Regions from separate parts of the Actinocorallia libanotica genome, predicted to be linked through region 1. Evidence: riboswitches for the same ligand, from Rfam matches in the RefSeq annotation. Region 1 holds a riboswitch; each other region holds the start of a gene.

Region 1 (7,546 bases):
TCCCCCACTGGACGATGGTGGAGGGGTGCTCGGCGCGTTCGCGGTCGAGTGCCTCCTGGATCCGGTAGGGGGTGGCGTCTGATAGCAGCGGGTCTGGACTCGTCGGCTCTGCTGTGTCCAGAGTTGGAAGCCAGATGACGAATTTCCGCCTGTTATCGGAAGCTTCTATGCGGCACGCCCACGCTGGCTGGCGGGGCTCGCCGGGTATGGGTATGTAGGGGCCGATTGCTGCTCGGCGCATCCGGCACTGCGCCATGGCCTGCTCCCGCCTCGGCGTTAGATCACTGGTCTGCTCGTCATAGAGTTGGTAAGCGGCTAGGACTTCGTTGTGCAGCCGTCTCTGTTCGGCCTGGTACTGCTTCCGCATCTGCTTGATCTGCTCACGTCGGCTGGCTCGCCACCAGGCCCCGGGTAGGTGAGAAGCCCTTAGGTAGGGGTGGCTACTCAGGTCGCGTTCCTGACTCACGAGATCTTCAAGGGTCCGGACAAGTTCACGCGTGGCCGTGCACAAGCGGTCCGCATCGGCGGCCAGGACCTCGTCCTCAAACGAGCGACTCGGGTAGTGGTAGTCCCAGCCCTTGCCGTTGGGTTCGACTGCGCAGTACTGGTTCTCAGGGAGTTGATAAAAGACCCCTGGCCTCGTCGGGGAGCTTGAGCTATAGGTGGGAGCGAGCTTGCGGAATACCTCCAGCTCGCGCAGGTACATGTATCGGATTTGTCGCATCGCGGCTCGACTCACGACTCCACCCGCCTGGAGAAGGGGATTACGTCTTCCTTTGTACCCCTCCGGTCGGTCGATCTCCAGGGTCGGCGCACCAGCGATCTAAGGCACTCTTACGGGACGGGCGTGACGGCGAGAGGCTCATCAGGACATTCCTCGGCGAAACGAGTCAGCGCCACCTTCTCCGCCTCATCCATACTCAACCCCCACCTGAGAGGGTCTTTTGTTGGTTTCCGTCCGCCTTGATGGTGAAGAGTCCGGGTTTGGGTTCGGTGGCGAGGTCTCGGCTGACGAGTCGTTTGAGTTTGGCGCGGATGCCTTCGACGGTGTTCTTGTGGGTGTGGGGCAGGCCGAGGGCGAGGCAGGCCTCGCGGGCATGCAGGCCGCCGGGATGCTGGGCCAGGACGGCCAGGAGATCCTGGTAGGCGGGCGGGAGCTGTGGCCGATCGGGCTCGGGCGGGGCCGGGGGAAGCAGGTCGAGCAGGGTCTGCCGGGTGACTTCCAAGCGGGTGAGCTGCTGCTGGACGGTCTCGAGTTCGGCGGTGAGCCGGTCGACCTCGGCCCGGGCGGCATCGTGGAGGCCGGTCAGATGCCGTAGCAGCGGCTCGGGCAGCTCGGACGGCACAATCCTGGCCACCGGCAGCTGGGATGACACAGTGCGGTTGTGGGATGCGGCCACTCGCAGACCCATCGGCAAGCCCCTCACCGGCCACACCGACGCCATCTACTCCGTGGTGTTCAATCGGGACGGTGCGACCCTGGTCACCGGCAGCCACGATCAGACGGTGCGGTTGTGGCGGCTTTGACCAGGAGGAGACTCAGCCCCTGACGCACCGACCCTCAACAGCACCCCGAGGCCGGACGCCCTGGACTCCTGCTGCGGACGGCTGGACGCGCGGCGTAGACGGCCGGATGGCATCCCCAGCCGAACTCCGACCCGCCACATCCTCGATCACAAGTTTCGTCGCGTCTTCCGACGACACCAGCGCCGCGCGGTCGTCGAACTTCAACCCGTTCGGGTCGGCCCCGGCGACCACCAGGACAACGGTCAAGAAGACGCGGTCAGGACGTCGGCCTCGGTCACCGACGACAGCACGATGTCCGTTTCGGTCAACGCGGAGATTCATCCGGTTCAGCCAAGTGTTCGGTCTGTCTGTTTCGGTCAAACGGTGGGACCGTCACCTGAACCGCTCTGGGTCTGGTGGAGGCTCGATTCCCTGAGAGGATCGAGTCGTGGCACGTCCCTCCCCTTACCCGCCTGAGCTGCGTGAGCGTGCGGTGCGCATGGTCACCGAGATCCGCCCGAACTACCCCACCGAGTGGGCCGCGATGAAAGCGGTCGCGGCCAAGCTGGGCATCGGTGCGGCCGAGACGGTGTCGGGCGCAGGTCGATGAGGGCAAGCGGCCCGGCACCACCACTGCCAAGGCCGAGGAGATCAAGAAACTGCGCGCGGAGGTCGCGGAGCTGAAGCGGGCGAACGAGATCCTCAAGGCCGCCACGAGTTTCTTCGCGGCCGAGCTGTGCGCCACGAGGCGCCATGGTGATCGAGAGGCGGTGAGAGACCGCTTCCATCGGGTCGTCGCAGCGGCTTGATCAAGCTGGGGGCAGCCTGACCTGGGGGGCGCCGGGGAGGGTGGGAGCAGTCCTGACGAAGGCGGGTCGTGCCGGGACTGCCAGACGGTGCGGGCTCGTCGAGCGTGGTCGCAAGGTGCAGCGTAAGCGAACTGGTGGTTGAAGCTCTGTAACAGCGAAGCCGGCTCAAATCTGGTGGATATGGGTCGGTGCGCAGCGCACGAACCCGCGGGTCCTTCGGGGCCGGGGCTGGACTCCGAAGCCGTGTAGCTCGAGCGGTGGGGAGGCCGCGGTGAAGGTCTGTGGCGTAGCCGCGGCGATGCTGCCGGAGTAGAGCCAGGCGCCTCCCTGACCGAGCGATCACTTGGTGAACGTGGGAACCATCCCGTGGTCGCCCTCCCCGCCGGGCGTCCGGCCTGGTGGAAGGGCAGGACCGTTGCCGTCTGAGGGCTGCGGGGTGGGGCGGAGGCCTCGTAGTAGTCGCGGGCGTGACGACCCGCCGCAAGAGTCCGGGAGAGCCGGATGCAGGGCGAAGGGGGCCAGCGAGTCGAGCAGTTGTGGTTGCTGGAAGGTCAGGAGGATCGTCGTTGGTGAATACCGACGAGCCGGGGCACGCGCTGGTGGAGGCGGAGCGCCGGGTACTGAGGATCCAGACCAAGCTGCACTGTTGGGCCGGTGACGATCCCGATCGCCGGTTCGACGACCTGCTCAACTTGGTCTGCGATCCGGGCTTCCTGCTGGTGGCCTGGGATCGGGTGAGCGGGAACAAGGGCGGGCGCACTGCCGGGGTCGACGGGCAGACTACCCAGTCGATCGAGGTCTGGCAGGGCGTCGAGGATTTCCTGGCCGGGCTCCGGGCCGCGTTGCGGGAACGGAGTTTCCGGCCATTGCCGGTGCGGGAGCGGATGATCCCCAAGGTGGGTGGGAAACTGCGCCGTCTGGGGATCCCGGCGATCGCCGACCGGGTGGTCCGGGCGTCCTTGAAACTGGTGCTGGAGCCGATCTTCGAGGCGGATTTCCTCCCATGCTCCTATGGGTTCCGCCCGAAGCGCCGTGCTCATGACGCGGTCGCCGAGGTGCGTTACCTCGCTTCGAAGCCACGGTGTTATGAGTGGATCGTCGAGGGAGACATCAAGGCGTGCTTCGATATCACCGCTGCGGGGCAGTCCCGGATTCCCACCGGGTTCCCTCGCACGCCGCCTCCCCCTGACGGGCGAGGCGGACCAGCGCTGCGGAAGACTCTACATCTAGTGGCGGCAGTGATCGAACAACCCAGATGTTGCAAGCGTGTTCCTATGGAGCCTGAGGAGCGGGACGCGGCGGTGCGGCGTCACCGCTTCGTGAAGGTGCCGTGGATCTCGCCGGAGTTGATGTCGATGTCGGCCTTCTTGCGATCCGCGCTGAAGGTAACGGTCATCTTGCCTTGGCGGCACTTGCCCTTTTGGTACCATTCGGTCGGGATGAGGGAGAAACGAAACTTCACATCGGTGCTCGTGTAGTCACCCTCGGCAACGACATCCTGTTCGCAGGACCATCGAAAGTAGAACATCGAACCGACCAAATCCCCCTTCGACATTTTTGTGAACGGCTCGAGTTTAAATTCCGAGTACCTGGCCGTCGAGTCGGCCTTGCTGGTCGGTCCGTCTTCCCAGGTGGCACTCCCCACCCAGAGGCCGCCCTCCTCGAAGCGAATGGCCGGAGGCGTGTACAGGACCGGTGAGCTCACGACCGCGTCAGCGCGCTTCTTCTCCCCATCGGTGGAGAACCGGCTGTTTCTCTCGGCCAGATCGTCCAAGGCGAAGAAGAGGCCAGCGACAACGGCCACGAGGGCGACGGTGGCCTTGGATCGCCTGGTCAGGGACGTCTGCCGGGTGAGCTGGGCGGGTGTGGTAGGTCTGGGCACGGTGTGGCGTTCGACGACGGTCCGGGCGGGGAGAGCGGGTGCGGGTGCGGGTGGAGGCATCCCCACCGGTACCGGGGCGGAGGCCAGGAGGGTCCGCAGGGCGTGGCTGGCGGTTTCGGCGTCGGCGTAGCGGTCTGCGGGGTCCTTGGCCAGCAGGGTGCCGATGAAGACGTCCCAGCCGGGGTGCAGGCCGGGGCGGTGGGCTGACGGCGCGTCGGGCTTCTTCTGGATGTGCTGGAGCAGGAGCGCGGCCGGCAGGTCCGCGGTGAAGGGCGGGCGTCCGGTCAGGGTCTCGAAGAGCACGCACGCGAGGGAGTACAGGTCGCTGCGGTGGTCCAGGAGCTCGGCCTGGGCCTGCTCGGGCGACAGGTAGGCGGGGGTGCCCACGAGGGTCCCGGTCGCGGTGAGCCGGGTAGCGGTCTCGGCGGCGAGTTTGGCAATGCCGAAATCCATGACCTTGATCCGGAGCCGCTCCCCGTCGCGGTGCACCATGATGTTCGACGGCTTGACGTCCCGGTGGATCACTCCGCGCTCATGGCTGTGCCGCAGCGCGTCCAGGACGCCCTCGGCGACGGCCGCCGCGTCCTCGGGGCTCATCGGCCCGGACTCCAGGCACTGCGCGAGGGTCTGGCCCTCCAGGAGCTCCATGACGATGAACGGCACGGGCTCGTCCCCGGTGGTGTCCTCGCCGAGGTCGAGGACCAGCGCGATATTCGGGTGGGACAGACTCGCCGCGGCCTTGGCCTCCCGGCGGAAACGCCCCTTGAAGGTGGCGCTGCCCAGCATCTCCGCAGGCAGCACCTTGACGGCGACCTCGCGCTCCAGCACCCGGTCGACGGCGTGGTGGACCACCCCCATACCACCGCGCCCCAGAGGCTTCAGCAGCTCGTACCGGTCCGCGACGATCCGCACAGAGGGCACCTTCCCCCGCCATGGTCATTTCGGCCAGGATGGCATAGACCGGGATTAAGAGCACGTCTCACGTGGCGATTCGGGAGAGTTTCCTGTGGTAGATCAGAGCGGGTGTGAGGTGAGGGAAGCCACGAACAAATGGCCATGACGCTCTAGCGCACGGCCATGAGACGGTGCGCTCGATCTTCTGTCGGTGTCGACGCGCAACGACCTGCACACCTTCTGAAGGGATGCGTTGTCAGTATGAGCAATCCCAAGACCATCGTGTTCTTCGCCGCCGTGCCGCCCCGGTTCGTGAACCACGCTTAGAGGTGTGCGGTGGTGCAGATGCGGATGCAGATGCTGGTGCTGCTCTTCAACGCCACAGTGATTGTCTCCAAGCAGTGTGCAGGGCCTGACCGCGGTGGCCGCATAGGACTGATTCGACCACGCCATACGCGTCCGGCTCGTTCTTCTTTACGAGATCACGGGACGCCGTTCGTCACCGTCGACTCAAGGAGCACAGTTCCGATGTCCACCTTTGATCCGCCCTGGGTCTGTCCCGAAACGATCAGTGTGATTACGCTGGCGGCTGGAATCGGGAGGCTCTGTGACGAGAGAACTGGCGGGCCGATACCGTCTGGACGCCTTGCTCGGCCGAGGCGGCATGGGTGAAGTCTGGCGCGGTGTCGACCTGCTTCTCCGCCGGCCCGTCGCAGTTAAGATCATTTCCGCTGGGTTCGATGCGGAGCCTGAACTGTCCGCCCGGCTGCGCCGCGAGGCTCTCGCTGCCGCGGCCGTCCACCACCCCGGCGTGACGACTGTCTTCGATGCCGGCGACGAGGACGGTCGTCCCTACATCATCATGGAACTATTGGCTGGGCGTGACCTGGACGCCGTCCTCCGTGACCACCCGTCCGGACTTCCTGTCCGCGAAGTCGTGCAAATCGCTCGGCAGGCCGTTTCCGCGCTCGACGCCGCGCATTCTCGCGGCATCGTCCACCGCGACCTGAAACCCGCCAACCTCATGCTGCTTGACGACGGTACGGTGAAGATCTGCGATTTCGGGATCTCGCGTATCGCTGACGCCACCAGCGGCATGACCGTCACCGGCCAGATCATCGGAACACCGGCTTACATGGCGCCGGAACAGTACAGCGGCCTGCCCTCGACCACCCATACCGACCTGTATGCCCTCGGCTGCACTCTCTACGCCCTTCTCACAGGTGCCCCGCCCTTCTCCGCCGCCGAGCACCTCGTCGCCCTCATGCGCCGGCACCTCGACGAGCCTCCGCCTCAACTGCCCCCGGCCATCCCTGCCGGCCTCCGAGACTTCGTTACCGGCCTCCTTGCCAAAGACCCCGCCGACCGCCCCACCGACACCACTGCCGTCCTCGACCGTCTCGCCGCTCTCGATGAGCCGCCTGCCGGAAGCACGCCGCCCACGGATCCCGTCCCGAATGCCGCACGGCGGCCAGAGCCATCTGCGGAACAGGCCGTCCCGCCGACGTCACCACCGCTGGCCGCACCGCCCGTGACTCGCTCACCGCAACCGTCGACGACGCTCCTCGACGACCGAGCCGTCCCGTCGGCCCGACCGACCGGGCCGGTGATCCACAGATCCGCTGCCGTCCCCGTGATCGCCATGGTCACCGTCGCCGCCGTACTCGCCGTACTGCTCATGATCTTCGATGGCGGCGACGGGAGCCCGGCACCGGCAGCACCGACCTTCCAGCCGCTGCAGACGTTCCACCTTGGTTATGAGGCCGAGGAGTTCGCCTTCAGCGGAGACGGCGATCTCCTCGCCACGAGGTCCCTGGATATGCACGATAGGGAAATCGATGTGTGGGACGTCGGATCGGGCAAGGTGAAGCACACGCTGAAGACACCTGATTCGTCGTCAGGGCTCGAGTTCAGCTCCGACGGCCGGTTTCTGGCGACCAAAGACGGCAGTGCCAGGCTGTGGGACTCCGCCACGGGCAAGCTCCTCTGGAGCCTCCCCGGCAGGTTGACGAGATTCTGGGGGTTCTCCTCAGATGGCCGGACCGCGCTCACCATGAACCTGGCCGAAAGGAGCCTCTCATATCATGTCCTGGAGTTGCGTGAAACGGAGACGGGCCGGGTCCGGATCCGGCTCGCCGGGACTTACAAATGGCTCCGGTCGGTGGCCTTCTCCGGCGATGGCAGATCCGTCGTAGGAACAGGCGACTCATCCATTTTGTCCTGGGACGTTCTGACGGGTGAGAGCACCGTGCTCGGCCAGACGTTGAAGAACATGGTCGTCAGCCCCACCGGCCGCTCGGCCGTCATATCCGACTACATCTCGGGGGCCCTCTGCAAACCGGATGGCACGGAGATCCTCTCTCTGCCGAATGAAAAATTCTCGTACTCGCCGGACGGACGCTTCCTGATTAATTCTGAAGCCGAGGCGTTCTTCGTGCGCGACGCGGACACCGGC
Region 2 (7,546 bases), on a different contig from region 1:
GTCGACGGCGTCGGCGACGGTGGCGTGCGGCGGCAGCGCGAGCGTCTGCGGCAGGTGTCCGACGCCGCCGGGCGCGACGGCCGCGAGCTCGCCGTTGTCCGGCCGCTCGACGCCCGCCATGAGCCTGAGCAGCGTCGACTTGCCCGACCCGTTGTCGCCGATGACGCCGATCCGGTCGCCGGGCCGGACGGTGAGCGACACCCGGTCCAGGACGACGCGGGTCCCGTAGCGCTTGGTGATCTGGTCGAGGGTCAGTTGCGCGGGGGTACGCAGAGCGCCCCACCTCCTCTTCGTCGGCGCGAGCGGAAGGTCTCCGCACGCTCGGTCGTGTCCATCGAGACGAGACGGTCCGTCTCGATAAAGGGAAGTATGCGGGGCGACGGCCCCTGTGTCAAGACGGACCGTCTCGTCTCGTAAAAAACCTCGGACCGGTGAGGGGAGCCCCGGAGCCGCGGCCGGAGCCCGTGAAGGCCCGCTCAGGTGAAAGGCGCTTCTTCCCGGGGACCGGAGCCGGGGAGCAGGGTGAGCCGAGGCGTCCCGGTATGCGGGTTCACGTCCACCTCGGCGGCGACGCGGTACACCTCGGCCAGCAGCTCGGGCGTGAGGACCTCGGCGGGCGTCCCGAGCGCGACGACGCGGCCGCCGTGCAGGACGCAGACGCGGTCGCAGAACATGGCGGCCAGGTCGAGGTCGTGCAGGGCGATGACGGCGGTGACGCCGAGGCGGCGGACCAGGCGCAGTGCGTCGAGCCGGTGGCGCAGGTCGAGGTGGTTGGTCGGCTCGTCCAGGACCATCGTTCCCGCGCGCTGGGCGAGCGCGCGGGCGATGAGGACCCGCTGCTTCTCCCCGCCCGACAGCCGCTCGAACGGCGCCCGGGCCAGGTGGGCGACGTCGAGCTCGCCCAGCGAGGACGCGATGATCTCGCGGTCGGCGCGGCCGTCGCCGTCGAAGGCGCGCTTGTGCGGGGTGCGGCCCATCGCGACGACGTCGTGGACGCTCAGCTCGAACTCCCCGGAGGCCTCCTGCAGGACGCAGGCCAGCCGCCGGGCGAGCCGCCTGCCGGGCATCCGCCACACGTCGTCGCCGTCCAGGAGGATCCGCCCCGACGTGGGGCGCACCGCCCGGTAGAGGGTGCGCAGAAGGGTGGATTTCCCCGCGCCGTTGGGTCCGACGAGCCCCACGACCTCGCGGGGCGCGACGTCCAGGGACACCGCGTCCACCAGGGTCCGGCGGTCCACGGCCACCGACACCCGCTGGACCGAGAGGGTTCCGGGAGCGGTCCGGGTCACCGTGCCGCCTTTCGCCGCATCAGCCACAGGAAGAAGGGGCCGCCCACCAGCGCCGTCAGAATCCCCACGGGGATCTCCTCGGGGCTGACCAGGGTGCGGGCGGCCAGGTCGGCGGCGATGAGGAAGCCCGCGCCCAGCAGTGCCGCGGCGGGCAGCGCGCGCCGGTGGTCGGCGCCGACCAGCAGCCGCACCACGTGCGGCATGATCAGCCCGACGAAGCCGATCGCGCCGCTGACCGCCACGATCGTGCCGGTCATCATCGCCACGAGCACGAACAGGGCGGCGCGGAAGCGGTGCACGTCCAGGCCGAGCGCCGCGGCGGCCTCCTCCCCGGCCAGCAGCAGGTTCAGCGGCCGCGACACCCCCAGCAGCACGAGAGTGCCCACCAGCACCGCGGCCGCCGGGATCCAGAACATCTCCCAGGTGGTCCCGGCGAGGCCGCCGAGCATCCAGCGCAGCGCGGACTGCGCGGCGTGCGGGTCGTCGGAGGTGACGACGACGAAACCGGCGATCGCCGACAGCACCTCGGCCGTGGCCACGCCCGCCAGCACCAGCCGCACCGTGGTCATCCGCCCGCCGGAACGCGCCAGGAGGAACACCGCGACGAGTGCCGCGAGCGCCCCGAGGAACGCCGAAAAGGGCAGGGTGAACACCCCGAACCAGGCCACCCCGAACACCACGACGACGACCGCGCCGACGGTCGCGCCGGAGGACACCCCCAGCAGCATCGGGTCGGCGAGCGGGTTGCGGACCACGGCCTGCAGCGCCATGCCGCACACCGCCAGCCCGGCTCCGACCACCGCGCACAGCAGCACCCGGGGCAGCCGGGCGTCCATGACGATGGTCTCGCGGACGGCGGGCCAGGCGGGTTCGGCCAGGGCCGGGTGCGCCCGGTGCAGCAGGATCTCCCACACCTGCCCGGCCGGAATGGTGATCGACCCGACCGCGACCCCGGCCGTCGCGGCGGCGAGCAGGAACGCGCCGGACAGCAGCAGCACCAGCCCGTAGGGGAGCCTGCGCGGCACGGCGGGGGAGGCCGGAGCGGCGGCGTCCGCCCCGGCCTCGCGGGCGGCGCCGGTCACCTGAAGCGGTCCGGGTGGATCTGGCGGGCCAGCGAGTCCACTCCGGCGGGCGCCCTCACCCCCAGGACGGCCGACGACAGCGGCAGCACCGCGAACCGCTGTTCCCTGATCGCGGGAACGTCCTTCAGGACGGGGTCGGCCAGCAGGAACCTCTTCTTGTCCTCGACGCTCTGGCCGCCGTAGTCGTAGATGACGATGACCTCGGGGGCGCGTTCGGCGACCTGCTCGAACGACACGTCGGCGAACGCCTTGTCGACGTCGGCGAAGAGGTTCTCCCCTCCCGCCAGTTCGATCATCTCGTTGCCGATGCCCGCGCCGCCCGCGGTGAAGGCGGTCTTGTCGCCGCTGTCGTAGACGAAGACCCTGGCCGGATCCACGCCCTCCAGCCTCCCGGCGACCGAGTCCAGGACGCCGTGCAGGCGCTCCAGCTCCCGCTCGCCCCGCTCCCGGACACCGAAGATCCCGGCGACGTTGCGGATCTCCTGCTCCAGGGTCGCCATGGTCACCGGTCCCGACGGGCAGCTCTCGACGTCGAGGTAGCTGTCGATGCCCGTTTCGGACAGCCGCTCCCGGCCGCGGCCCTCCTTCTCGTCGAAGGCGCTGGTGAACCCGCCGTAGACGAAGTCGGGTTCGGCCGCCAGCAGCGTCTCGTAGGAGGGGTACTCGTCGGCGATCGCCTTGACGCCGTCGTAGGCCGCCTTGTACTCCGGCAGGATCGCGTCGTCGAGGAAGGCCGTGCCGACCATCGACTTCTCCAGACCCAGCGCCAGCAGTACTTCGGTGACGTGCTGGTTCATCGTCACGGCCCGCCGCGGAGCCCGTTCATAGGTTGTGGTGACCCCGCAGTTCGACACGGTGACCGGGAAGCCGCGCGCGGCGGGCGCCTCGGTTCCGGTCTCCCCGGCGGAGCCGCCGCCGCAGGCCGAGACCAGCGCGGCGCAGACCAGCGCCGGCAGCAGGGACAAAGGGCGTCTGCCCGTCATGGGGTCTTCCTCTCACGCGGTGTTCCGCGAACCTTCGAGGGGCGGACCGCCGGAGGACGGCGTGGCGGAGCGAAGACATGAAGGTCCAGGATGTCGGGGATCGGCACTACGACGGGCCCGCCCGCCCTGATCCAGCCGGCGACGTCCTCGGTCGCGTCCGGGCCGTTGACCAGGCCGAGCCAGACGGGCCGGGCTCCGGCGGCGCGTCCCGCCGCCGAGGGCCGGACCACGACGACGTTCGCGCGCTCGCAGACGCCCAGGCAGTCCGACACCAGGACGGGCGCCTCCCGCCTCAGCCGTGCGAGCTGCTCGCCATGGTCCACACCGGTGACCTTCGGGCCGCCGCAGCAACAGCCACGGCACACCGTGACCTGGCACGGCGCTTTTCGGGCACGCTCCATGGGCACGCCACGCACTTCCTCTCCGGGGAGATCCGCCCCAGTCACATCGAGGAGGCGAGACGCGTGAGTCTCCTGGCTCTCGGCTCGAACGCTCGTCCCGGCCTTCCCGCCCCGGAGGGGGCAGTGGCTTCAGTCGGGATCCGCTCGCCGATGACAGTGGCGGTACCGCGCCGGATTCGCACCGGCTTCCTCGTCCGCGCTCGCCTTTTCGTCCGCCATCATGGCACATGCCCTGATCGTCTCTGGAGTGAGACCTCCCCGCCCCGGGGCGTGGCGCGATCCGGCGTCGTCAGCGTCACGATGAACACGCCTACAACATCTGGGTTGTTCATTCGCCGCCGCCACTAGATGTAGAGTCTTCCGCAGCGCTGGTCCGCTCCGGCCCGTCAGGGTCGAAGCGGCGCAAGAGGGAACCCGGTGGGAATCCGGGACTGCCCCGCAGCGGTGATGGGGAACGAAAGCCGTCAACGAAGCACTGGGTCCCGCGGGACCCGGGAAGCGACGGCCGGTAGGCGTGTGCCGTGCGCCCCTGAGTCCGAAGACCTGCCCGCGCGCCGAGACGTCCATGAAGCCTCGAGGGAAGGCCGGTGGGCAGGCGCGGTGCCGTCGGGTCCCGTGTGCTGTCTTCCGTGCGCCCGGAAGGCGGGAACACGAGGGAGAGCCGATGACCGTCACCGCACCCGCCACACCCGACCGGGAGCTCCTCATCCGGGAGGCGGCTGCGAAGGTCGGTGCCGACCCGGCGCAGTCGCGCGTCGCCGCGGGGCTGCTCGCCGAGCTGATCCGCGACGAGGCCGCGGGCGAAGGAGTCGCCTCGTTCTCCGGCTCGATCGCCCTCGCGCACGCCGAGGGGCTGCTGAACGACACCACCGCCGCGTTCGTCGCCGCGCACGCGGCCGAGCTGGACGCGCTCGCCGACGACGGAGCCGATGACAGGTTCGAGTACTTCGGCCTGCGCACCGTCTACGACCGGTACCTGCTGCGCCACCCGCGCACCCGCAAGGTGATCGAACGCCCGCAGTACTTCATGCTGCGCGTCGCGTGCGGGCTCGCCGCGACGGTCGCCGAGGCCGCGGAGCTGTACGGGATGATGTCGCGGCTGGAGTACCTCCCGTCGTCGCCGACGCTGTTCAACTCCGGCGCACGCCGCGCGCAGCTGTCGTCCTGCTTCCTGCTGGACTCGCCGAAGGACGAGCTGGAGTCCATCTACGAGCGGTACGGGCAGGTCGCGCGGCTGTCGAAGTACGCCGGAGGCATCGGGATCTCCTGGTCGCGGATCCGTTCGCGCGGCTCGCTGATCCGCGGGACGAACGGCCACTCCAACGGGATCGTGCCGTGGCTGCGCACCCTCGACTCCTCCGTGGCGGCCGTCAACCAGGGCGGGCGGCGCAAGGGCGCGGCCTGCGTCTACCTGGAGCCGTGGCACGCCGACGTCGAGGAGTTCCTGGAGCTGCGCGACAACACCGGTGAGGAGCAGCGCCGCACCCACAACCTGAACCTGGCGAACTGGATCCCCGACGAGTTCATGCGCCGGGTCGAGGCCGACGCGGTGTGGTCGCTGTTCGACCCCAAGGAGGTCCCCGAGCTGGTGGACCTGTGGGGAGAGGAGTTCGACGCCGCGTACCGGGCCGCCGAAGCCGCCGGGAAGTACACCAAGCAGGTCCCCGCACGCCAGATCTACGGCCGGATGATGCGCACGCTCGCCCAGACGGGCAACGGCTGGATGACGTTCAAGGACATCTCCAACCGCACCTGCAACCAGACGGCCGAGCCCGGCAACGTCGTCCACCTGTCGAACCTGTGCACTGAGATCCTCCAGGTGACCAACCAGGCCGAGACGGCCGTGTGCAACCTCGGCTCGATCAACCTGGCCCGCCACGCCACCACCGACGGCTTCGACTTCGCCCGCCTGCGCGAGACCGTGCGCACGGCCGTGCGCTTCCTCGACCGCACGATCGACCGCGGCTTCTACCCCACGCCCGAGGCGGAGGCCGCCAACAAGAAGTGGCGCCCGATCGGCCTGGGCGTGATGGGTCTGGCCGACGTGTTCTTCACCCTGCGGCTGCCGTTCGACTCCCCGGAGGCGCTGCGGCTCTCCACCGACATCGCCGAGGAGATCGCCCTCACCGCGTACGCGGCCTCCGCCGACCTCGCCGAAGAGCTCGGCGCCCACCCCGCCTACGACCGGACGCGCGCCGCCCGCGGCGTCCTGCACCCCGACCACTTCACCATCGGCGACGCCAGGAAGGCCGAGTGGGACGCGCTGCGCGAGCGCGTCGCCCGCACCGGTCTGCGCAACTCGCTGCTCACCGCGATCGCCCCGACCGCGACCATCGCCTCCATCGCGGGCTGCTACGAGTGCATCGAGCCGCAGGTCTCCAACGTCTTCAAGCGCGAGACCCTCTCCGGTGAGTTCCTCCAGGTCAACAAGTACCTCGTCGCCGACCTCCGGGAACGCGGCCTGTGGATTCCCGAGATCCGCGACGCCGTCAAGCGCGCCGAAGGCTCCGTCCAGGACATCCCGGTCCTCGACGACGACCTCAAGCTGCTCTACCGCACCGCGTGGGAGATCCCGCAGAAGGCGCTCATCGACCTGGCCGCCGCCCGCACCCCGTTCATCGACCAGTCCCAGTCGCTGAACCTCTTCATGGCCACCCCGACCATCGGCAAGCTCTCGTCGATGTACGCCTACGCGTGGAAGGCCGGCCTGAAGACCACCTACTACCTGCGCTCGCGCCCCGCGACGCGCATCGCCCAGACCACCGTCCCCACCCGGGGCGAGAGCCTGCCGACCGCCGACGACGACGCGGTCGCCTGCTCCCTGGAGAACCCCGAGATCTGCGAGGCCTGCCAGTGACCACCACCGTTGAGCAGGGGACCCTGCTGGACCCCGGCATGGACCTGACCCTGCGGCCCATGCGCTACCCCGACTTCTACGAGCGCTACAAGGCGGCCATCCGCAACACCTGGACGGTCGAGGAGGTCGACCTCGCCTCGGACCTGGCCGACCTGGCGAAGCTGACATCCGAGGAGCTGCACCTGGTCAAACGCCTCGTCGCGTTCTTCGCCACCGGCGACTCCATCGTCGCCAACAACCTCGTGCTCAACCTCTACAAGCACGTGAACTCTCCGGAGGCCCGCCTCTACCTGTCCCGGCAGCTCTTCGAGGAGGCCGTCCACGTCCAGTTCTACCTGACGCTCCTGGACACCTACCTCCAGGACGACGACGAGCGCCGCCAGGCGTTCGCCGCGATCGAGCACATCCCCAGCATCCGCGCCAAGGGCGAATTCTGCTTCAAGTGGATCGGCTCGATCTCGTCCCTGGACGAGCTGCGGACGGCCGCCGACCGCCGTGCCTTCCTGCTCAACCTCATCTGCTTCGCCGCCTGCATCGAAGGCCTGTTCTTCTACGGCGCGTTCGCCTACGTCTACTGGCTCCGCGACCGCGGCCTCCTCAACGGCCTCGCCTCCGGCACCAACTGGGTCTTCCGCGACGAGTCCATGCACATGGAGTTCGCCTTCAGCGTCGTGGACACCGTCCGGGCCGAAGAACCCTCCCTCTTCGACGACGAGCTCACCGTCCAGGTCACCGAGATGCTGGAAGAGGCCGTGGCCGCCGAACTGGCCTTCGCCCACGACCTCTGCGGCGAGGGGCTCCCCGGCATGAGCGCCACCGACATGCGCTCCTACCTGGAGTACGTGGCCGACCAGCGCCTCGCCCGCCTCGGCTTCCCCCGCCGCTACGGCACCGCCAACCCGTTCCCCTTCATGGAGCTCCAGGACGTCCAGGA
Region 3 (7,546 bases), on a different contig from region 1:
CCCGGCCCGCACCGGCTTCCCGACCGTGCACGCCTCCTACCTGCACACGCACTGGGCGGGGCACCCCGGCATGGCCCGGCGCTTCGCCGCGGCGGCGCGCCGCTTCGCCGCGGCGCGCCGCTCCCGGTGACCTCCCGGGTGCCGGCGGACGGCGCGGCTCACGGTCCGGTCCTCCGCTGCGCGCCGCCGAGCAGGAGTTCGACGACCATGTGGGTGAAGTCCTTCTCGGCCACGCGGCCGTCCAGGACGGACCAGGAGCAGGAGACGACGAGGCCGAGGACGCCGGCGCAGAGCCAGGCGGGGGTGAGGTCGATGCGGAACTCGCCCCGCTCCTGGCCCCGCCGGAAGAGGGCTTCGACGCGGTTCTCCAGGCGGGTCCAGCCCTCGTTGAGCTCGTCGCCCTCGAAGAGCTGGTTCTCGGAGTAGAGGAAGGCGAGCAGTTCGGCGGATCCCCGTATCTCGGCGACCAGCCGGCGGACCGCCTCGGCGGCGGGGCCTTCGGTGAGGGCGGCGCGGTCGAGGGCGGCGTCCAGCTCGCGGATGCCGAGGTCCTCCAGGGCGCGGACGAGCGCGTCGCGGCCCGCGAAGTGGCGGTGCAGCGTCGCGCGGCCGATGCCCGCCGCCGCGGCGACCTCGCCCATGGTCGCCGTCGACCTGCGGGAGAGCAGGGCGGCGGCGGCACGGAGTACCCGGTCGCGATCAGTGGCCATAACGCCATACTACCTCTTTTGAGACAATAGAGTCTCACACCCGAGGCGCCGGCGCTTTTTCGAGAGGCCACCGCGATCAATTACCCGGGAGAAAACACACTCCCGAGATATTGACCCGAATATCGCGTAGCATGTAACGTTTTTGCTAACCGTCCGCGAGGAAGTCGGTGGGATTCCGACGCAGTCGCGCTACTGTGACGCCGTTTCACGGCGGAGCCAGACCCTTCGGGCGGGGTTCTCATCCAACGGGACGCCGCATCCCCTGACGGAGGTTCTCATGTCGCATGTTTCCGTGTCCGAGCCCGGACTCGACGTTCCCGCGCTCCCCCTCTCCCAGCTCGCCCCCTGGGCCTTCTTCGGCGTGCTCCTCGCCGCCGTCGCCGTCTTCTTCGTCGGCGCCGAGCAGGGCGCCTTCTCCCTCTTCACCGGGACCGCCGTCCACGAGTGGGTGCACGACGCGCGCCACCTGCTCGGCTACCCCTGCCACTGAGCCGCGGGCCGGACGGCCCTTAGCCCCCCTTTCTCCACCAGCGCCCAGAAGCGCTTTTTCATCCTGCCCCCGGGCACGCGGGAGTCAAGACATGAGTCCTCGGGCTTTTCTCATCAATGGCCTGATCGCAGGCCTGATCGCGGGATTGTTCGCCTTCGGCGCCGCTTATTTCATCGGCGAACCGCATATCGACACCGCCATCGCCCTCGAAGAGGGCGGCTCCCATTCCCACGGCGACGACCATTCCCACGGGGACGGCCGAGCGCACGCCGAAGAGGCCGCCCCCGCCGAGGAGGAAGAGGGCGGCATCAGCCGGGACCGGCAGTCGACCTTCGGGCTCGCCACCGGCACGGTCGTCATCGGCCTCGCCCTGGGCGGAATCGTCGGCGTCGCCGCCGCCTTCGCCCTCGGCCGCCTCGGACGGCTGCGCCCCGCCGCCTCCACCGCGCTGATCGCCGGTGTCGGCTTCGTCGCGTTCGCCCTCGCCGCCTGGGTGAAGTACCCGCCGAACCCGCCCGCCGTGGGCAGCGGCGACACCATCGGCGCCCGCACCGCCGCCTACTTCGGCTTCCAGGGCCTGTCGGTGCTCCTGGCCGTCGCGGCGGTCGTCCTGGCCGCCCGCCTCGCCTCCCGCGGCGACGGATGGCTCGCCACGGCCGTCCCGGTCGTCGGCTGGGCCGTCCTCATCACGGCCGCCGGCCTGGCGCTCCCGGCGGCGGACCCGGTCCCCGCCGAGTTCCCCGCCGAACCCCTGTGGGGCTTCCGCCTCTCCTCCCTGGTCACCCAGGCCGTCCTGTGGGGCGTCCTCGCCCTCGTCCTCAGCGGCCTCGTCCACCGCACCGCCCGCGCCGAGGAGGCCCGCCGCTCCCTCGCCGCCGGCGTCCGCGCCTGACCCGGAACGCGCCCGGCCCTCCCGTCCTTCACTCGGGAGGGCCGTTCCCGTCTCCAGGACCTCGCCCCGGACCGGAGAACGTCCTCCGCCCCGTCCCGGAGGACGGGGGAACGCCCCGGGTCAGGCCAGGCCGCGGGCGGTGAGCCAGGCCGCGGTGGTGCGGGGATCGGGCTGGACCTCGACGGCGGAGGGGCGGCCGGCGCGGCGGATGACGACGACGGGGACGCCGAGTTCGGCGGCCGCGGCCATCTTGGGCCAGGTGTGGGCGCCGCCGGAGTCCTTGGTGACCAGGACGTCGCAGGCGTGGCGGCGCAGGAGGGCGCGTTCGCCGTCCAGGGTGTAGGGGCCGCGGCTGGTCAGGAGGGTCCAGGGGGCGGGGAGCGCGACGTCGGGCGGGTCGACGACGCGGACGAGCACGGTGTGCTCGGCCAGGGGCTCCAGGAAGTGCGCGAGCGACTGGCGGCCCGTGGTCAGGAACGGGGCGCGGCCCAGGCGGGCGGCGGCCGCGGCGGCCTCGGCGTGGGAGCCGACCCAGGTCCAGGCGTCGCTGCCGGGGGCGGCCTCCCAGCCGGGGCGCTCCAGGCGGACCAGGGGCGTGCCCGTCGCGGCGCAGGCGGCGGCGGCGTTGCGGGAGATGCCCGTGGCGAACGGGTGGGTGGCGTCGACGACGGCGGTGACGCCGTGCTCGCGGAGATGGGCCGCGAGGCCCTCGGCACCGCCGAAACCGCCGACGCGCACCTCGCCCACGGGGAGCCGGGGGCGTGCCACGCGGCCGGCCAGGGACGACGTGAAGGACGCGCCGCGCTCCTGGAGCAGCAGGGCGAGCTCACGCGCCTCGGCCGTCCCGCCGAGGATCAATACCGTCATCGCGACATTCCGTTCATCGGGACGATGGTATTTCCCCTGCCCTCCCGACCGCGCTCCCGCCCCGCCAGGCGAACGCGCCGGGCAGGACCGGGAGCCAGAAGGACAGGACGCGGTGGACGACGACCGCCACGACCGTCTCCGTGACGCCGCCGCCCAGAGCCACGAGGACGAGCACCAGAACGGGCTCGACCAGGCCGATACCGGCGGGCAGCGGGCCCAGGAGGCGCAGCGGGATCGCCGCGAGGAAGGCCGCGGCCAGCGCGCCGGGGCCGACCGCCACGCCGAGGGCCTGCGCGGTGGCCAGGAAGGCCAGCACGGAACTGGCGGTGACGGCCGTGCTCCCGGCCAGCAGGGCGGCCGCGCGCAGCGGCTTGCGCAGCCCGCCGGACAGCGACGGGAAGGCGGCGCGCAGCCTGCCGGGGAAGGAGCGCTGGGCTCTGAGCTGGAGCAGCAGGCCCACCACGGCCAGGGCGCCCGCGGCGGCCGGCAGGAGCGGCCATTCCGGGAAGGCGAGCGGGCGGGGGTTCTCGACGAGCGCCGCGGCGACCGCCAGGACGAAGGCGGCGGCGTGCACGAGGGCGCCGACCAGCCGGGTGGTCGCGACGGCGTCCTCGGCTCTGTTCCTGGACGCTCCCGACGCCTGGAGGTAGTCGGCCAGGACGGCTCCCGAGCCCAGGCCCGGCAGGTGCTGGCGGGAGGAGTAGGCGGCGGCCAGCTGCTCGCGGCAGGTCCGCAGGAACGGCAGGCGCCGCCCGTAAGCGCCCATGAGCGCGGCGGCGCCCGCCGCGTACGAGACGGCGATCAGCACGACGGCGGTCACCAGCCAGCGCGCGTCGGCGTCCTCGAGTACGTCGAAAAAGTTGTGCATCTCCGGCAGGCCGGACAGTCCGACGGCCGTCACGACCGTGCCGAGCAGCGCCAGGAGCAGCACCCACGCGCGGGACGGCAGCCGGGAGAGCCGGATCTCCTCGGGCTCCTCGGCCCCGGTGGTCCGCTTGATCTCGTCCTTCAGCTCGTCCAGGAGGTCGGGGTGCTCGCGCAGGGCCTTGCGGGTCGCGCTGCCGAACGCCAAAGGCTGCAGGAGCGGGATCGCGGCGGCCAGCTCTTCCGGTTCCAGGACGTTCGCAGCGGCGCGTACCGTCCGTTCCGGGCCGGTGAGCATGGCGGTGGAGCACAGCAGCTCGGCGACGTCTTGGGCGAGTTTGCGGTCGCTGGCACCGTCTTCGGCGAACCCGAAGTCGACGAGGACGGGTCGGTCTTCGGCATCGACAAGGATGTTCGCGGCCCGCAGGTCGCGGTGGGCGATCCGCGTCCGGTGGAGTTTGCGGGCTTCTTCCCATAGAGCGCGCAGGAAGTCATCGGTGAGTTCGGGCAGGTCGGTGAGCTCCCGCGCGTCCTCGATCGCCTCTTCGGCCAGCAGATAGGTGCCTCCTCCGCACGGGGCCAGGCCTGCGAACGCCGGGACGCGTACGCCCGCGCCCTGCGCGCGCATCACCAGGCATGCCTCGTGCTGGAGCTGGCGGCGCGGGGTGGCGAAGGGGCTCTCGTCCTCGACGCCGCGCAGGGTCAGCAGCCGGGCGAACTTGAACAGCAGGTCGGCGTCCCGGTGGTCGCGGCTGACGGCCTTGATGAACAGGCCCTTGCCGTCGCGTTCGCGTTCGGCCAGGTAGGGAACGGAGCCGCGCGCGTCCGCGTGCAGTTTCCGAACATTGGTGACGTTCCCGACGGCCAGGCGCAGCCCGCGGGAGATGTCCTCGTCGGAGGGCAGGATCGAGGGCGTGCCCCACAGCAGGTGGAAGGCGCCGCCGATGACCAGGCCCAGTCCCAGGCCCGCGACGACGTCCAGCGGGAAGTGCGCGCCGACGTACACGCGGCTGACGGCCACGACCACCGCCCACGCCCAGAAGACGCGGCGGAGCCTGCGCGGCACGTGGGCGGAGGCGATGGTGGCGAGGGTCGCGGCGACGGCGGCGTGGCCGGAGATGAAGCCGAGGCCGTTCTCGTGGGCTCCGCGCAGGACGACTTCTTCCAGGAGCGCTCCGGGGCGTCCCCGGTCGGTCATCTCCTTGAGGAACTTCGCCAGGAACCAGGCGAGCGTCCCGCCGGCGGCGAGTTCGGCGGCGAGCCGGAAGCGGCGGAAGACCAGTGCCACGGCGGCGGCCCCGCCCACGGCGCCGAGGGCTCCGGCCTGCATGAGGATCACCAGCGGCCAGGAGAACCAGTCCGGAAGGCTGTTGACCAGCCGGAAGGTGTTGCTCTCGGCGGACAGCAGGAATCCGTCGGCGGCGTAAAGGGCCAGGAACGTCACCAGGAACAGGCCGACGATGATGCGGACGACGTCTCCGGGGTGGCGTGCGGTGTGCGGGCCCGTCCTGTTCCAGCGCCTCTTGCGCTTCGGCAGGGTGAAGTCCGGCTCGCCGGCGCGTTCCCGTGCGGCTTTGGCGCGTTCGTCGCCGACGAGTTCCGCAGTGACGGCCTGCAGCTGGTCGCGGTCCAGCTGCAACGCCTTGGCGGGGGCTTGGGAGCGGGCTCGGCCGAAGCCCGTCAGGTACGGGAGTCCTTCGGCGTCGATGATGATGTTCTCGACGTTCAGCTCTCTGTGCGCGATACGGGCTTCGCCCAGCACTCCGAGCTGCACCCACAGCTCGTCCAAGAGCTCGTCGCTGATGTTGTTGTGCAGGGAGATCGCGTTCCCGTCGATGAGTTCCATCGCCAGGAAGCAGTCACCGGACGGCTTGCCCACGAAGCGTTCGACGTTCGGTACGCGTACGCCCCAGTGCTTGGCGAGTTGCAGAACGTACTCTTCGTGCTCCAGCTGCCGTCTCGCCGTGGTGAAGGGCGCGCCCGGACTTTCGCGCAAGGAGCGCACGCGGTCGAAGAAGTCGGCGTCGCGCTGGTCGCGGCCTATCGCCTTGAAGAACAGTTTCCGGGCTTGGGCGCGGTAGACGACGGCGCGGCGAATGTCGGTGCGTAGCGGTTCCAGGGCGACGGAAGGCGGGAGCAGGTCGGGGAAGACGGCTCGTAGGCGCGGGATTCCGGGGATGTGCGCCGGGGTTCCGTAGGCGAAGAGGACCGCCGAGCCGACGCCCCAGCCGAACGCGAGGCCGCCGACGACGTCCAAAGGCAGATGCGCGCCGACGTACACGCGGGCGAAAGCGACCGCGATGACCAGCCCCCACAGTGTCCGGCGGTAGGCGCGCGGAAGGTACGCGGACAAGACGGTGGCCAGCGCAGCGGCGACAGAAGCGTGTCCGGCGATGAAGCCGACGCCTTCGGCATGGACGTCCCCGCGCAGGTGCACCTGTTCCAGGATCGCTCCCGGACGTTCGCGGCCGGCCATCCACTTGACGACCTTGGCCAGTCCCCAGGCCGCGCCGCCCGCCGTCACCAGTGCGAGGGCGAGTGCTCTGCGGTGTGCGAGCAGTGCCAGAACGCCGCTGAGGACGACGGTCCCGATCCATCCGGCCTGCATGACCACCCACACGGGCGCGAACAGGACGTCCGGGAGGTCGTTCGCGAGCCGGAACAGGCTTGTCTCAAGGCTTCCGGGAGCATGCACGGCGAAGATCGCGCAGACGCCCGTCAGCGCGAGGGCGAACAGCGCCCGGACGCCGTCGCCGGGGTGGCGGAAGACCGTGGGCTGCTCCTGGTCCTCCTTGTTGACCGCCCACTGCCACCACACCCACATCACCGCGCCCGCCGGAAGGTAGAGCAGGAAGGTGAAGAAGCGGAACAGGAGGACGCCCGCGGCCAGCTTCGGCAGCTCGCCTCCGGTCAGTCCGAGCCCGCCGATGAGGGCGAGCTCGATGACGCCGGCGCTGCCCGGGGTGAGCGGGATGGCCGTCACCTGCCGGGCCACCGCGTAAACCGCGAACGTCTCGATGACGCCCGCCTCGGTGACCCCCACGGCCAGCAGCGACAGGTACAGGATGCCGAACGTCGCCAGGTGGTAGAGGAGCGTCGTCACCGTCAGCGAACCCCAGCGCGACTTGACGACCTCCCGCACCTCGGCCCGGAAGACCTGCAGCTTCTCGGCTTTGACCTCGGGCTTCTTGGGCAGGATCCGTGCCGCCTTCGTGAGGAGGCGCGCCAGTTTCTCCGCCGGGAACGTCCCCCAGAACAGCCACGCGGTGAGTCCGAGGATCACGACGGCCAGACCGAGTCCGAGCACCCCCGCCCCGCGCACCCCCGAAGGCACCTCGGAGACCGTGAGCGCCACCCCGAGCGCCGTCAACGGCAGCACGAGCCGCGCCACGAGGTTCCACACGCCCGTCGCGAGCGCCTGCGTGGCGATCTCCTGCAGGGAGAAGCCGACCTTGCGCTGCATGGTGATGTTCAGCGCCGCTCCCGCCGCGCCTCCCGCGGGCAGCCCGTACGAGACCGCGGTCGTCACGACGTTCACCGCGCACGCGTCACGGAACCTCAGGCCCGGCAGCCCCGCCATCAGCGCCCCCGCGGAGGCCGCGACGGACGCCAGCGTCAGCACCACCAGCCCGGCCATCTCCACCGCGCTGACCTTGCCGCCGAGGATCTCCCCGACCTCCCGCAGGTCCACCAGCCGGGGCAGCACCGCGCCGAACAGCACAC
Region 4 (7,546 bases), on a different contig from region 1:
GCGGCCAGCAGCCCGCCGAGCACCATCAGGGTGGCCAGCACCCCCGCCGCGAGCAGGGCGGTGAGGATGGTGCGGGGCGCGGTGCGGCGCGGCTCGCGGGTCTCCTCGCTCATCTCACCCGCGCTGTCGAAGCCGATCAGGACGTAGGCGGCGGCGAACGCGCCGACCAGCAGGGCGCCGATCGCCCCGCCCTCGCCTCCGGTGTGCAGGGTGACGCCGCCGCCGCGCTCGGAGTGGGTGAGCAGCAGGACGACGATGAGCACCGCGCCGATGATCTCGGCGGTGACGCCGACGCGGTTGACCGCCGAGAGCACCCGGTTGTCCAGCACGTTGACGACCGTGGTGAGGGCCAGGAGCACGACGGCCAGGACCGCGGCGTTGGCGGCCCCGGTCGCCGTCGTGGGCGCCGGGTCGCCGCCGACGACCTGGAAGCCGGACCAGACCGCGGGCAGCACCATCTGGAGCGCGAGCGCCGCGGCGGCGACCACCACGACCTGCCCGGTGACCATGATCCAGCCGGCGAACCAGCCGAAGGCCGGCCGGCTCAGCCGGGTGGACCACTGGTAGATGGCGCCCGAGATCGGGTAGCGGGCGGCGAGCTCGGCGAAGCAGGCGGCCACCAGCAGCTGGCCGAGGAGCACGGCGGGCCAGGTCCAGAAGAAGGCGCCGCCGCCGAAGGAGTACCCGAAGGCGAAGAACTGGAAGACGGTGGTGAGGACCGAGATGAAGGAGAAGCCCGCGGCGAAGGAGGCGTAGCGCCCCATACTGCGGTGCAGCTCCTGGCGGTAGCCGAACCCGGCGAGCGCGACGGAGCCGTCCGCCGGGCCCGCGGTGTCCGTGCGCGGCGATGGCGCGAAGGCGGTCATGGCAGCAGCCCCTCCCTGATTCCTGTCATGCGACAGAAATTAGGAAGCGGCTGTTTCGACGGGGTGTCGCGGCCGTGTCGGCGCAGGATCCAAGTCCTCACCGCGGCCTTCGCGAAAGAGGGAGCGCCCGGGTGACCACGGCGGACTCGATGAAGTCGGCGGAGCCGGTCATTCTTCGCGGGGGGCGGGGGATATCGCGTCCACCAGGCCTCGGGTCAGGGTGTGCAGGCGCAGGGCGTCCTCCTTGCGGAAGGGGCGGGTGTCGAGGGGGAGGCGGCGGGTGCCGCGGTAGGCGGAGAAGGCGGCGTCCGGCGGGGTTTCGAGGAGGGCGGCGATCGGGGCGGCGGCCTTGTCGGCGGAGGTCGCGGCGACGGTGAACACGGCGGTGACCAGGGCACGCAGGGGTTGCGGGAGGTGGCGGGGCATTCCGGTGGACACGACGCCGGGGTTGTAGCCGATGTAGCGGATCGGGGTGTCGGGGTAGAGCTCGGGGAAGGCCGCGCCGAGCAGGTCGTTGGCGCGGAAGGACTGCAGGGTGGCCCTGGTGCCGCCGTAGCGCCGGGTCAGCTGCAGGTCGTCCCAGTGGACACGGCCCAGGGGGACGCCGGGGGTGCCGACGTTCACGATGACCGGGCACGGCGCGGACTCCAGGACGGAGCGCAGCCGGTGGCCGAGGACGTACCGGCTCAGGTAGGCCAGGGCGAAGCTGTGCTCGAAGCCCTCGGCCGTGACGGTGCGGGGGCCGAAGAGCCGGTAGCGCTGGGCGCACAGGACGAGCCCGTCGACTCGCGCGCAGGTGTCCTCGATCGCCGAGGCGAGGTCCTGCGCCGCTCCGACCGAGGTGAGGTCCGCGCGCAGGAAGTCCACCCGGCCGCTCGCGGAGAGGGCGTCCGCCTCGGCCAGGAGCGCCTCCCCCTTGGCGGAGGTGCTGCCGACCGCGACGACGTGCGCTCCTCGGCGCAGCTGGTGCAAGGCGAGCGCCCTTCCGATCCCGTCCGTGCCTCCGGTGATGACGATGGTCTGCATGGTGCTGCCGCCTTCCGTCTCCCAGCAGTTAAATGGATATGAGTTATCCACTTATGGGCGACCCTACCAGAAGCGGATATGGTGCATCCGGTACGTGGTGTGCACGGTGCCGGAGCGAGGAGGACCCGTGGATGGCAAGACGGAGCAGAGCGCCGCGACGAACCGTCCGCTGAGGCGCGACGCCGAACTCAACCGGCGGCGCATCATCGATGCGGGAAGGGAGGTCTTCGCCGTCCGGGGGCTTCAGGCCACGCTCAACGATGTCGCCCACCACGCCGGGCTCGGCGTCGGCACTGTCTACCGCAGGTTCCCCGACAAGCAGGCGCTCGCGGAGGCCGTCTTCGTCGACGAACTCGACGACCTCGCCGCCATGGCCCGCCGCGCCTTGGACGACCGCGACGCCTTCGCCGCGCTGGCCGGCTTCCTGCGGAACGCCCTGGCGCGCGCCGCGGACAACCGCGGCCTGCGCGAACTGATGCGGCTCGGCGAGTTCGGCGAGGGCGGCATCGCCCGCGCCCGCCTCGGCATCACCGCGCACTGCGCGCGGCTCATGGAGCGCGCCCGCGCCCAGGGGACACTGCGCGACGACGTCACCGAAGCCGACCTCGCGCCGATCGTCGCGATGGTCGACGCCGTCATGGCCCTGCCGGAAGAACGGTCCTCCGCGCAGTGGCACCGCTATCTGGAGATCGTCCTCGACGGCCTCCGCGCCCGTCCGCCCCGGGCGTCCTGAGGGGCGCCGTTCCTCGGAGGGAGGCGGCCCGGCGGTCCGTGTTCGCCTGTGTCTTCCGGGGCGGGAGCGCTCTTCGGTTTCGGTGAAGGCGAGGCCGGGTCAGGCGGGGCGGGGGCGGCGGGGGTCGTAGAGGTGGGATTCGCCGGCGTGGCAGGCCCGGGGGGCGAGGGCGGGGCCGACGAGGATGACGGCGGCTTTGCGGAGGTCGTGGGCTTCCACCTGGTCGGCGATGGTGGAGAGGGTGCCGGTGAGGGTGAGCTGGGCGGGTTGGGAGGCGTTGGCGACGACGGCGGCGGGGCAGTCGCGGCCGTATTCGGGGATGAGTTCGGCGGCCAGGGTGCGGATGCGGGTGATGGCCAGGTGGAGGACCAGGGTGGCGCGGGTCGCGGCGAAGGCGGCCAGGGCCTCCGTGGGGGGCATCGCGGTCGAGCGGGCCTGGGTGCGGGTGAGGACCACGGACTGGGCCAGGAGGGGGACGGTCAGTTCCTTGCCCAGGTGGGCCGCGGCGGCGGCGTAGGCGGGGACGCCCGGGGTGACGTCCCAGGGGATGCCGCGGGTGTCGAGGCGGGCGGTCTGCTCGGCGAGGGCGGAGTAGAGGGAGGGGTCGCCGGAGCAGAGGCGGACGACGTCGCGGCCCGCCCGGTGGGCTTCGGCCAGGTGCTCGGTGATCTGGTCGAGGTTCAGGTGCTGGGTGTCGATGAGCGCGGCGCCGGGGCGGCAGTGGGAGAGGACCTGCTCGTCGAGGTAGGTGCCGGGGTAGAGGCAGACGTCGGCGCGCTCCAGCAGGCGCACGGCGCGGAGGGTGAGGAGGTCGGCGGCGCCGGGGCCGGCTCCCACGAAGTGCACGGTCAATTTTCGTCCTTCAGCAGCGACCATTGGGTGACGGCTCTGGCGGGCTTCCAGCCGGCGAACGCGCCGAGGGGGGCGGCCTGTTCGACGCTGAGGCGGGTGAGTTCACCGCCGAGTTCGGCGTAGCGGGCCAGGAGCAGGGCTTCGGTCTGGAGGGTGACGCCGTGGACGACCAGGCGCCCTGCCGGTTTCAGCGCCTTCCAGCACAGGTCGACGACGCCTTCCGCGGTGGCTCCGCCGCCGATGAAGACGGCGTCGGGGGCTTCGAGCCCGTGCAGGGCCTCGGGGGCGCGGCCGTGCACGACGTGCAGGGCGGGGACGCCGAGAGACGCGGCGTTCCTGGCGATACGGGCGGCTCGTTCGGGGTGGGACTCGATCGCGACGGCGCGGCAGGAGGCGTCCGTGCGCATCCATTCGACGGCCACCGAGCCCGCTCCCGCGCCGACGTCCCACAGCAGCCCGCCGGGCAGGGGCGCGAGCCTGGACAGGGCCGAGGCGCGCACGTCGCGCTTGGTGAGCTGGCCGTCGTGCTCGAACGCCTCGTCGGGCAGGCCCGCGACCAGGGAGCGGCCGCCGGTGCCGGCGCATTCGACCGCCACGATGTTCAGGGCGGGGAACTCCGCGGGCACGCCCTCGGCGGGGACCGCGCGGGCCACCGCCTCGCGTTCGGTGCCCAGGTCCGACAGGACGGTCAGCTCGCTGGTGCCGAAACCGGCGGCGAGCAGGAGCTCGGCGACGCGGCGCGGCGTGGTGCCGTCGCCGGAGAGCACGAGGACGCGGCGGCCGGGGGCCAGCAGGCGCAGCAGGGTGCGCGGGTCGCGGCCGACGAGGCTGAGGACGGCCGCCGTCTCGGCGGGCCAGCGCATCCGGGCGCGGGCGATCGCGACCGACGAGAGCGCCGGGACGATCCGCACCCGGTCGGGGCCCAGGACGTCGATGAGCGTGCCGCCCACCCCGGACACCAGGGGGTCGCCCGAGGCCAGCGCCACGACGTCGCCCGAACAGGACGCCAGGAGCCCGCCGAGCCCGGCGCGCAGCGGCGACGGCCACGGCAGGCGCCGCTGTCCGGGCACGGGCGGGACCATCGCCAGGTGGCGGGCGCCGCCGAGCAGCGTCCCGGCCTCCTCGACGGCGCGGCGCGCCGTCTCGTCCAGGCGCGCCCAGCCGTCGGCGCCGATGCCGACAACGGTCACGGAGAGGGTCATGGCGCATGACCCTAACGCCAGTTCCCGACCCTGCGGCCGCACGGGGCTCCGCCGGGGAGTAGCCTGGGCGCGTACTTCAGCACGAGGTGCCCCCTTTGTGGGGAGAATCTGGGAAGCCGGTGAGAATCCGGCACAGGCCCGCTGCGGTGATCCAGGCTCCGACCTGGAAAGTCCGAAGACCGGCCTCGTGCGCTGCGGACGGCACGACGAGCGGGAGCCTCACATGCCATCGTTCTTCCCCTTCAGCGCGGTCGTCGGCTCCGACGACATGGCGCTCGCCCTGGTCCTCACGGCCGTCTCGCCGTCGGTCGGCGGGGTGCTCGTGCGGGGCGAGAAGGGCACCGCCAAGTCCACCATGGTGCGGGCGCTGGCCCATGTCCTGCCGCCCGTCGACGTCATCGCCGGCGACCGGTTCTCCAGCGACCCGCGCGAGCGCGACCCGCTCTCCCCCGACGGGCCCTTCCCGCCGGACGCGCCCGTGGAGACCCGGCCCGCCCGGCTGGTGGAGCTGCCCGTCGGCGCCACCGAGGACCGGGTGCTGGGCTCGCTGCACCTGGAGCGGGCGCTGACCGAGGGCGTCACCGCCTACGAGCCGGGGCTGCTGGCCCGCGCGCACCGGGGCGTCCTGTACGTCGACGAGGTCAACCTGCTCCACGACCACCTGGTCGACCTGCTGCTGGACGCCGCCGCGATGGGCCGCGCGACGGTGGAGCGCGACGGCGTCTCCGTCGCGCACGCCGCCCGGTTCGTCCTGGTCGGCACGATGAACCCGGAGGAGGGCGAGCTGCGGCCGCAGCTGCTCGACCGGTTCGGCCTGACCGTGGAGGTCGCCGCGCCGCGCGACCCCTGGACGCGGGTCGAGGTCGTCCGCCGCCGCCTGGCGTTCGAGGAGGACCCGGAGGCGTTCGCCGCCCGGTTCGCCCCGGCCGAGCGGGAGCTGACCCGCCGGATCGCCGGGGCGCGGGAGCTGCTGGCGAAGGTCGAGCTCGGCGACGCGGCGCTGTTCAAGATCGCCGAGGTGTGCGCGGCGTTCGAGGTGGACGGCATGCGCGCCGACCTGGTCACGGCCCGCGCCGCCGCCGCCCACGCCGCCTGGCGCGGGCGGACGTCCGTCACCCGCGCCGACATCCGGGCCGCCGCCCGGCTGTCGCTCCCCCACCGGCGCCGCCGCAACCCGTTCGACGCCCCCGGCCTGGACGAGGAGCTGCTCGACCGGATCCTCGGCTCGGACGAACTCCCCCCGGAGCCGCCCGCGCCGCCGTCCCCGCGCGATTCGCCCGAGGACGGGCAGGGCGAGCAGGGCGGGCAGGCCCCCGACGCCGATCCGACGGCATCGCCGCCGGAGGGACGGGACGCGGCTCCCGACGGCGGGCCGGACACGTCGCGGGAGGGCGGGGCCCACGCCGAGAACGGACCGCGCGGCACGGCACCCGACGGCGGGCCGGACGCGACGCGGGAGGACGGGGCCCGGAACGGGCCGCGGGACGCGGACGGAGCGCAAGAGAACGCCGCGCCGCAGGACACCGGGTCTTCGCAGGACGGCGCCGCCCCGTCCGACGACGGTGCTTCCGCCGACGTCGTCGCGCCCGAGGCCCCGTACCGGCCGAAGACCTTCCGTGTCGCCGGTGTCGGGACGGGCGAGGCCGGACGCCGCTCCCCCGCCTTCACCCGCACCGGCCGCCGCGTCGGCGCCCGCAAGCCGGACGGGAGCGCCGGGTCGCTCCACCTGCTGGAGACGCTCCGCGCCGCCGCCCCGCACCAGCGGGCCCGCGGCCGGGAGGGCACACCGCTGGTGCTGCGCGCCGAGGACGTGCGGCTCGCCGTCGTCCAGGGCCGCGAGGCGAACCTCATCCTGTTCTGTGTGGACGCCTCGGGCTCCATGGCGGCCCGCCGCCGCATGGCCCAGGTCAAGACCGCGATCCTCTCGCTCCTCCTCGACGCCTACCGCCGCCGCGACAAGGTCGGCCTGGTGACGTTCCGCCGGTCCGGCGCGCGGGTCGTGCTCCCCCCGACGTCGTCGCTCGACATCGCCGCCACCCTCCTGCGCGACCTGCCCGCGGGCGGCCGCACGCCGCTGGCCGAAGGCCTGCTCGCCGCCGCCGGCGTGCTGCGCGTGGAGCGCCTGCGCGACCCGCGGCGGCGGCCGCTGCTCGTCGTCGTCACCGACGGCCGCGCCACCTCCGGCCCGGACGCCGTCGCCCGCTCCCGCCGCGCCGACGCGCTGCTGGCCGAGGCGAACGTCACCACCCTGGTCGTCGACTGCGAGACCGGCCGCTTCCGGCTCGGCCTGGCCCGTGAGCTCAGCACCGTGCTCCGCGCCGAACACCTGCCCCTGGGCGAGGTGGCCGCCGACGCCCTGACCGACACCGTCCGCCGACGCGTCGCCTGACACCGCGCGACCCGGCCGCCGGTGCCCCGCGGCCGTCGGTGCCACGGCCACCTGTGCCCCACGGCCACCGGCGCCCTGCGGTCACCCGCGTCCTCCGCCGGAGACGGCCCGCGCGCCCGCCGGGACTCCGGCAGACGTGTCCGCCCCGAAACGTCCGTACCCACCTGAAGGAGAGCCGCCCGATGCCGCAAGGACAACCGACGAACGTGCCCGTGGACGGGCTGACCACGAGGCAGCGGCGGAACCGGCCGCTGCTGATGGTGCACACCGGGGAGGGGAAGGGGAAGTCGACGGCCGCGTTCGGGCTGGCCATGCGCGGATGGAACCAGGGCTGGAACATCGGGGTGTTCCAGTTCGTGAAGTCCGCGAAGTGGCGCATCGGCGAGCAGACGGTGCTGGAGCGGCTCGGGCGGCTGCACGCCGAGACGGGCGAGGGCGGGCCCGTGGAGTGGCACAAGATGGGTTCGGGCTGGTCGTG

The links. A riboswitch is a leader RNA that binds a small molecule or an ion and turns the genes downstream of it on or off. The one in region 1 is predicted to bind cobalamin.
Region 2: linked by a shared signal. The riboswitch ahead of ABD140_RS02140 (ribonucleoside-diphosphate reductase subunit alpha) and the one ahead of ABD140_RS40330 (hypothetical protein) in region 1 are both predicted to bind cobalamin.
Region 3: linked by a shared signal. The riboswitch ahead of ABD140_RS02255 (CbtB domain-containing protein) and the one ahead of ABD140_RS40330 (hypothetical protein) in region 1 are both predicted to bind cobalamin.
Region 4: linked by a shared signal. The riboswitch ahead of ABD140_RS02275 (VWA domain-containing protein) and the one ahead of ABD140_RS40330 (hypothetical protein) in region 1 are both predicted to bind cobalamin.

The regions. Positions count from the first base shown of each region.
Region 1 covers NZ_BAAAHH010000067.1:11,496-19,041, reverse strand. Annotated here, with positions in the region: gene ABD140_RS38190 (hypothetical protein) at 1-706, opposite strand, end outside; gene ABD140_RS38185 (hypothetical protein) at 921-1,376, opposite strand; gene ABD140_RS40290 (WD40 repeat domain-containing protein) at 1,264-1,527, shown strand; partial or broken gene ABD140_RS38175 (transposase) at 1,955-2,242, shown strand; gene ABD140_RS40330 (hypothetical protein) at 2,867-3,355, opposite strand; cobalamin riboswitch at 3,374-3,537, opposite strand; gene ABD140_RS38165 (protein kinase domain-containing protein) at 3,625-5,109, opposite strand; gene ABD140_RS38160 (WD40 repeat domain-containing serine/threonine protein kinase) at 5,699-7,546, shown strand, end outside.
Region 2 covers NZ_BAAAHH010000001.1:435,876-443,421, forward strand. Annotated here, with positions in the region: gene abc-f (ribosomal protection-like ABC-F family protein) at 1-273, opposite strand, end outside; gene ABD140_RS02120 (ABC transporter ATP-binding protein) at 477-1,289, opposite strand; gene ABD140_RS02125 (FecCD family ABC transporter permease) at 1,286-2,371, opposite strand; gene ABD140_RS02130 (ABC transporter substrate-binding protein) at 2,368-3,354, opposite strand; gene ABD140_RS02135 ((2Fe-2S) ferredoxin domain-containing protein) at 3,351-3,677, opposite strand; cobalamin riboswitch at 3,821-3,947, opposite strand; cobalamin riboswitch at 4,108-4,320, shown strand; gene ABD140_RS02140 (ribonucleoside-diphosphate reductase subunit alpha) at 4,420-6,612, shown strand; gene ABD140_RS02145 (ribonucleotide-diphosphate reductase subunit beta) at 6,609-7,546, shown strand, end outside.
Region 3 covers NZ_BAAAHH010000001.1:459,864-467,409, reverse strand. Annotated here, with positions in the region: gene ABD140_RS02265 (cobyrinic acid a,c-diamide synthase CobB) at 1-130, shown strand, start outside; gene ABD140_RS02260 (TetR/AcrR family transcriptional regulator) at 159-710, opposite strand; adenosylcobalamin (AdoCbl) riboswitch at 845-985, shown strand; gene ABD140_RS02255 (CbtB domain-containing protein) at 1,003-1,200, shown strand; gene ABD140_RS02250 (CbtA family protein) at 1,292-2,092, shown strand; gene ABD140_RS02245 (cobalt-precorrin-6A reductase) at 2,213-2,959, opposite strand; gene ABD140_RS02240 (lysylphosphatidylglycerol synthase domain-containing protein) at 2,973-7,546, opposite strand, start outside.
Region 4 covers NZ_BAAAHH010000001.1:469,020-476,565, reverse strand. Annotated here, with positions in the region: gene ABD140_RS02300 (amino acid permease) at 1-866, opposite strand, end outside; gene ABD140_RS02295 (SDR family NAD(P)-dependent oxidoreductase) at 1,035-1,892, opposite strand; gene ABD140_RS02290 (TetR/AcrR family transcriptional regulator) at 2,020-2,625, shown strand; gene ABD140_RS02285 (cobalt-precorrin-4/precorrin-4 C(11)-methyltransferase) at 2,725-3,501, opposite strand; gene cbiE (precorrin-6y C5,15-methyltransferase (decarboxylating) subunit CbiE) at 3,474-4,679, opposite strand; cobalamin riboswitch at 4,747-4,881, shown strand; gene ABD140_RS02275 (VWA domain-containing protein) at 4,903-7,068, shown strand; gene cobO (cob(I)yrinic acid a,c-diamide adenosyltransferase) at 7,251-7,546, shown strand, end outside.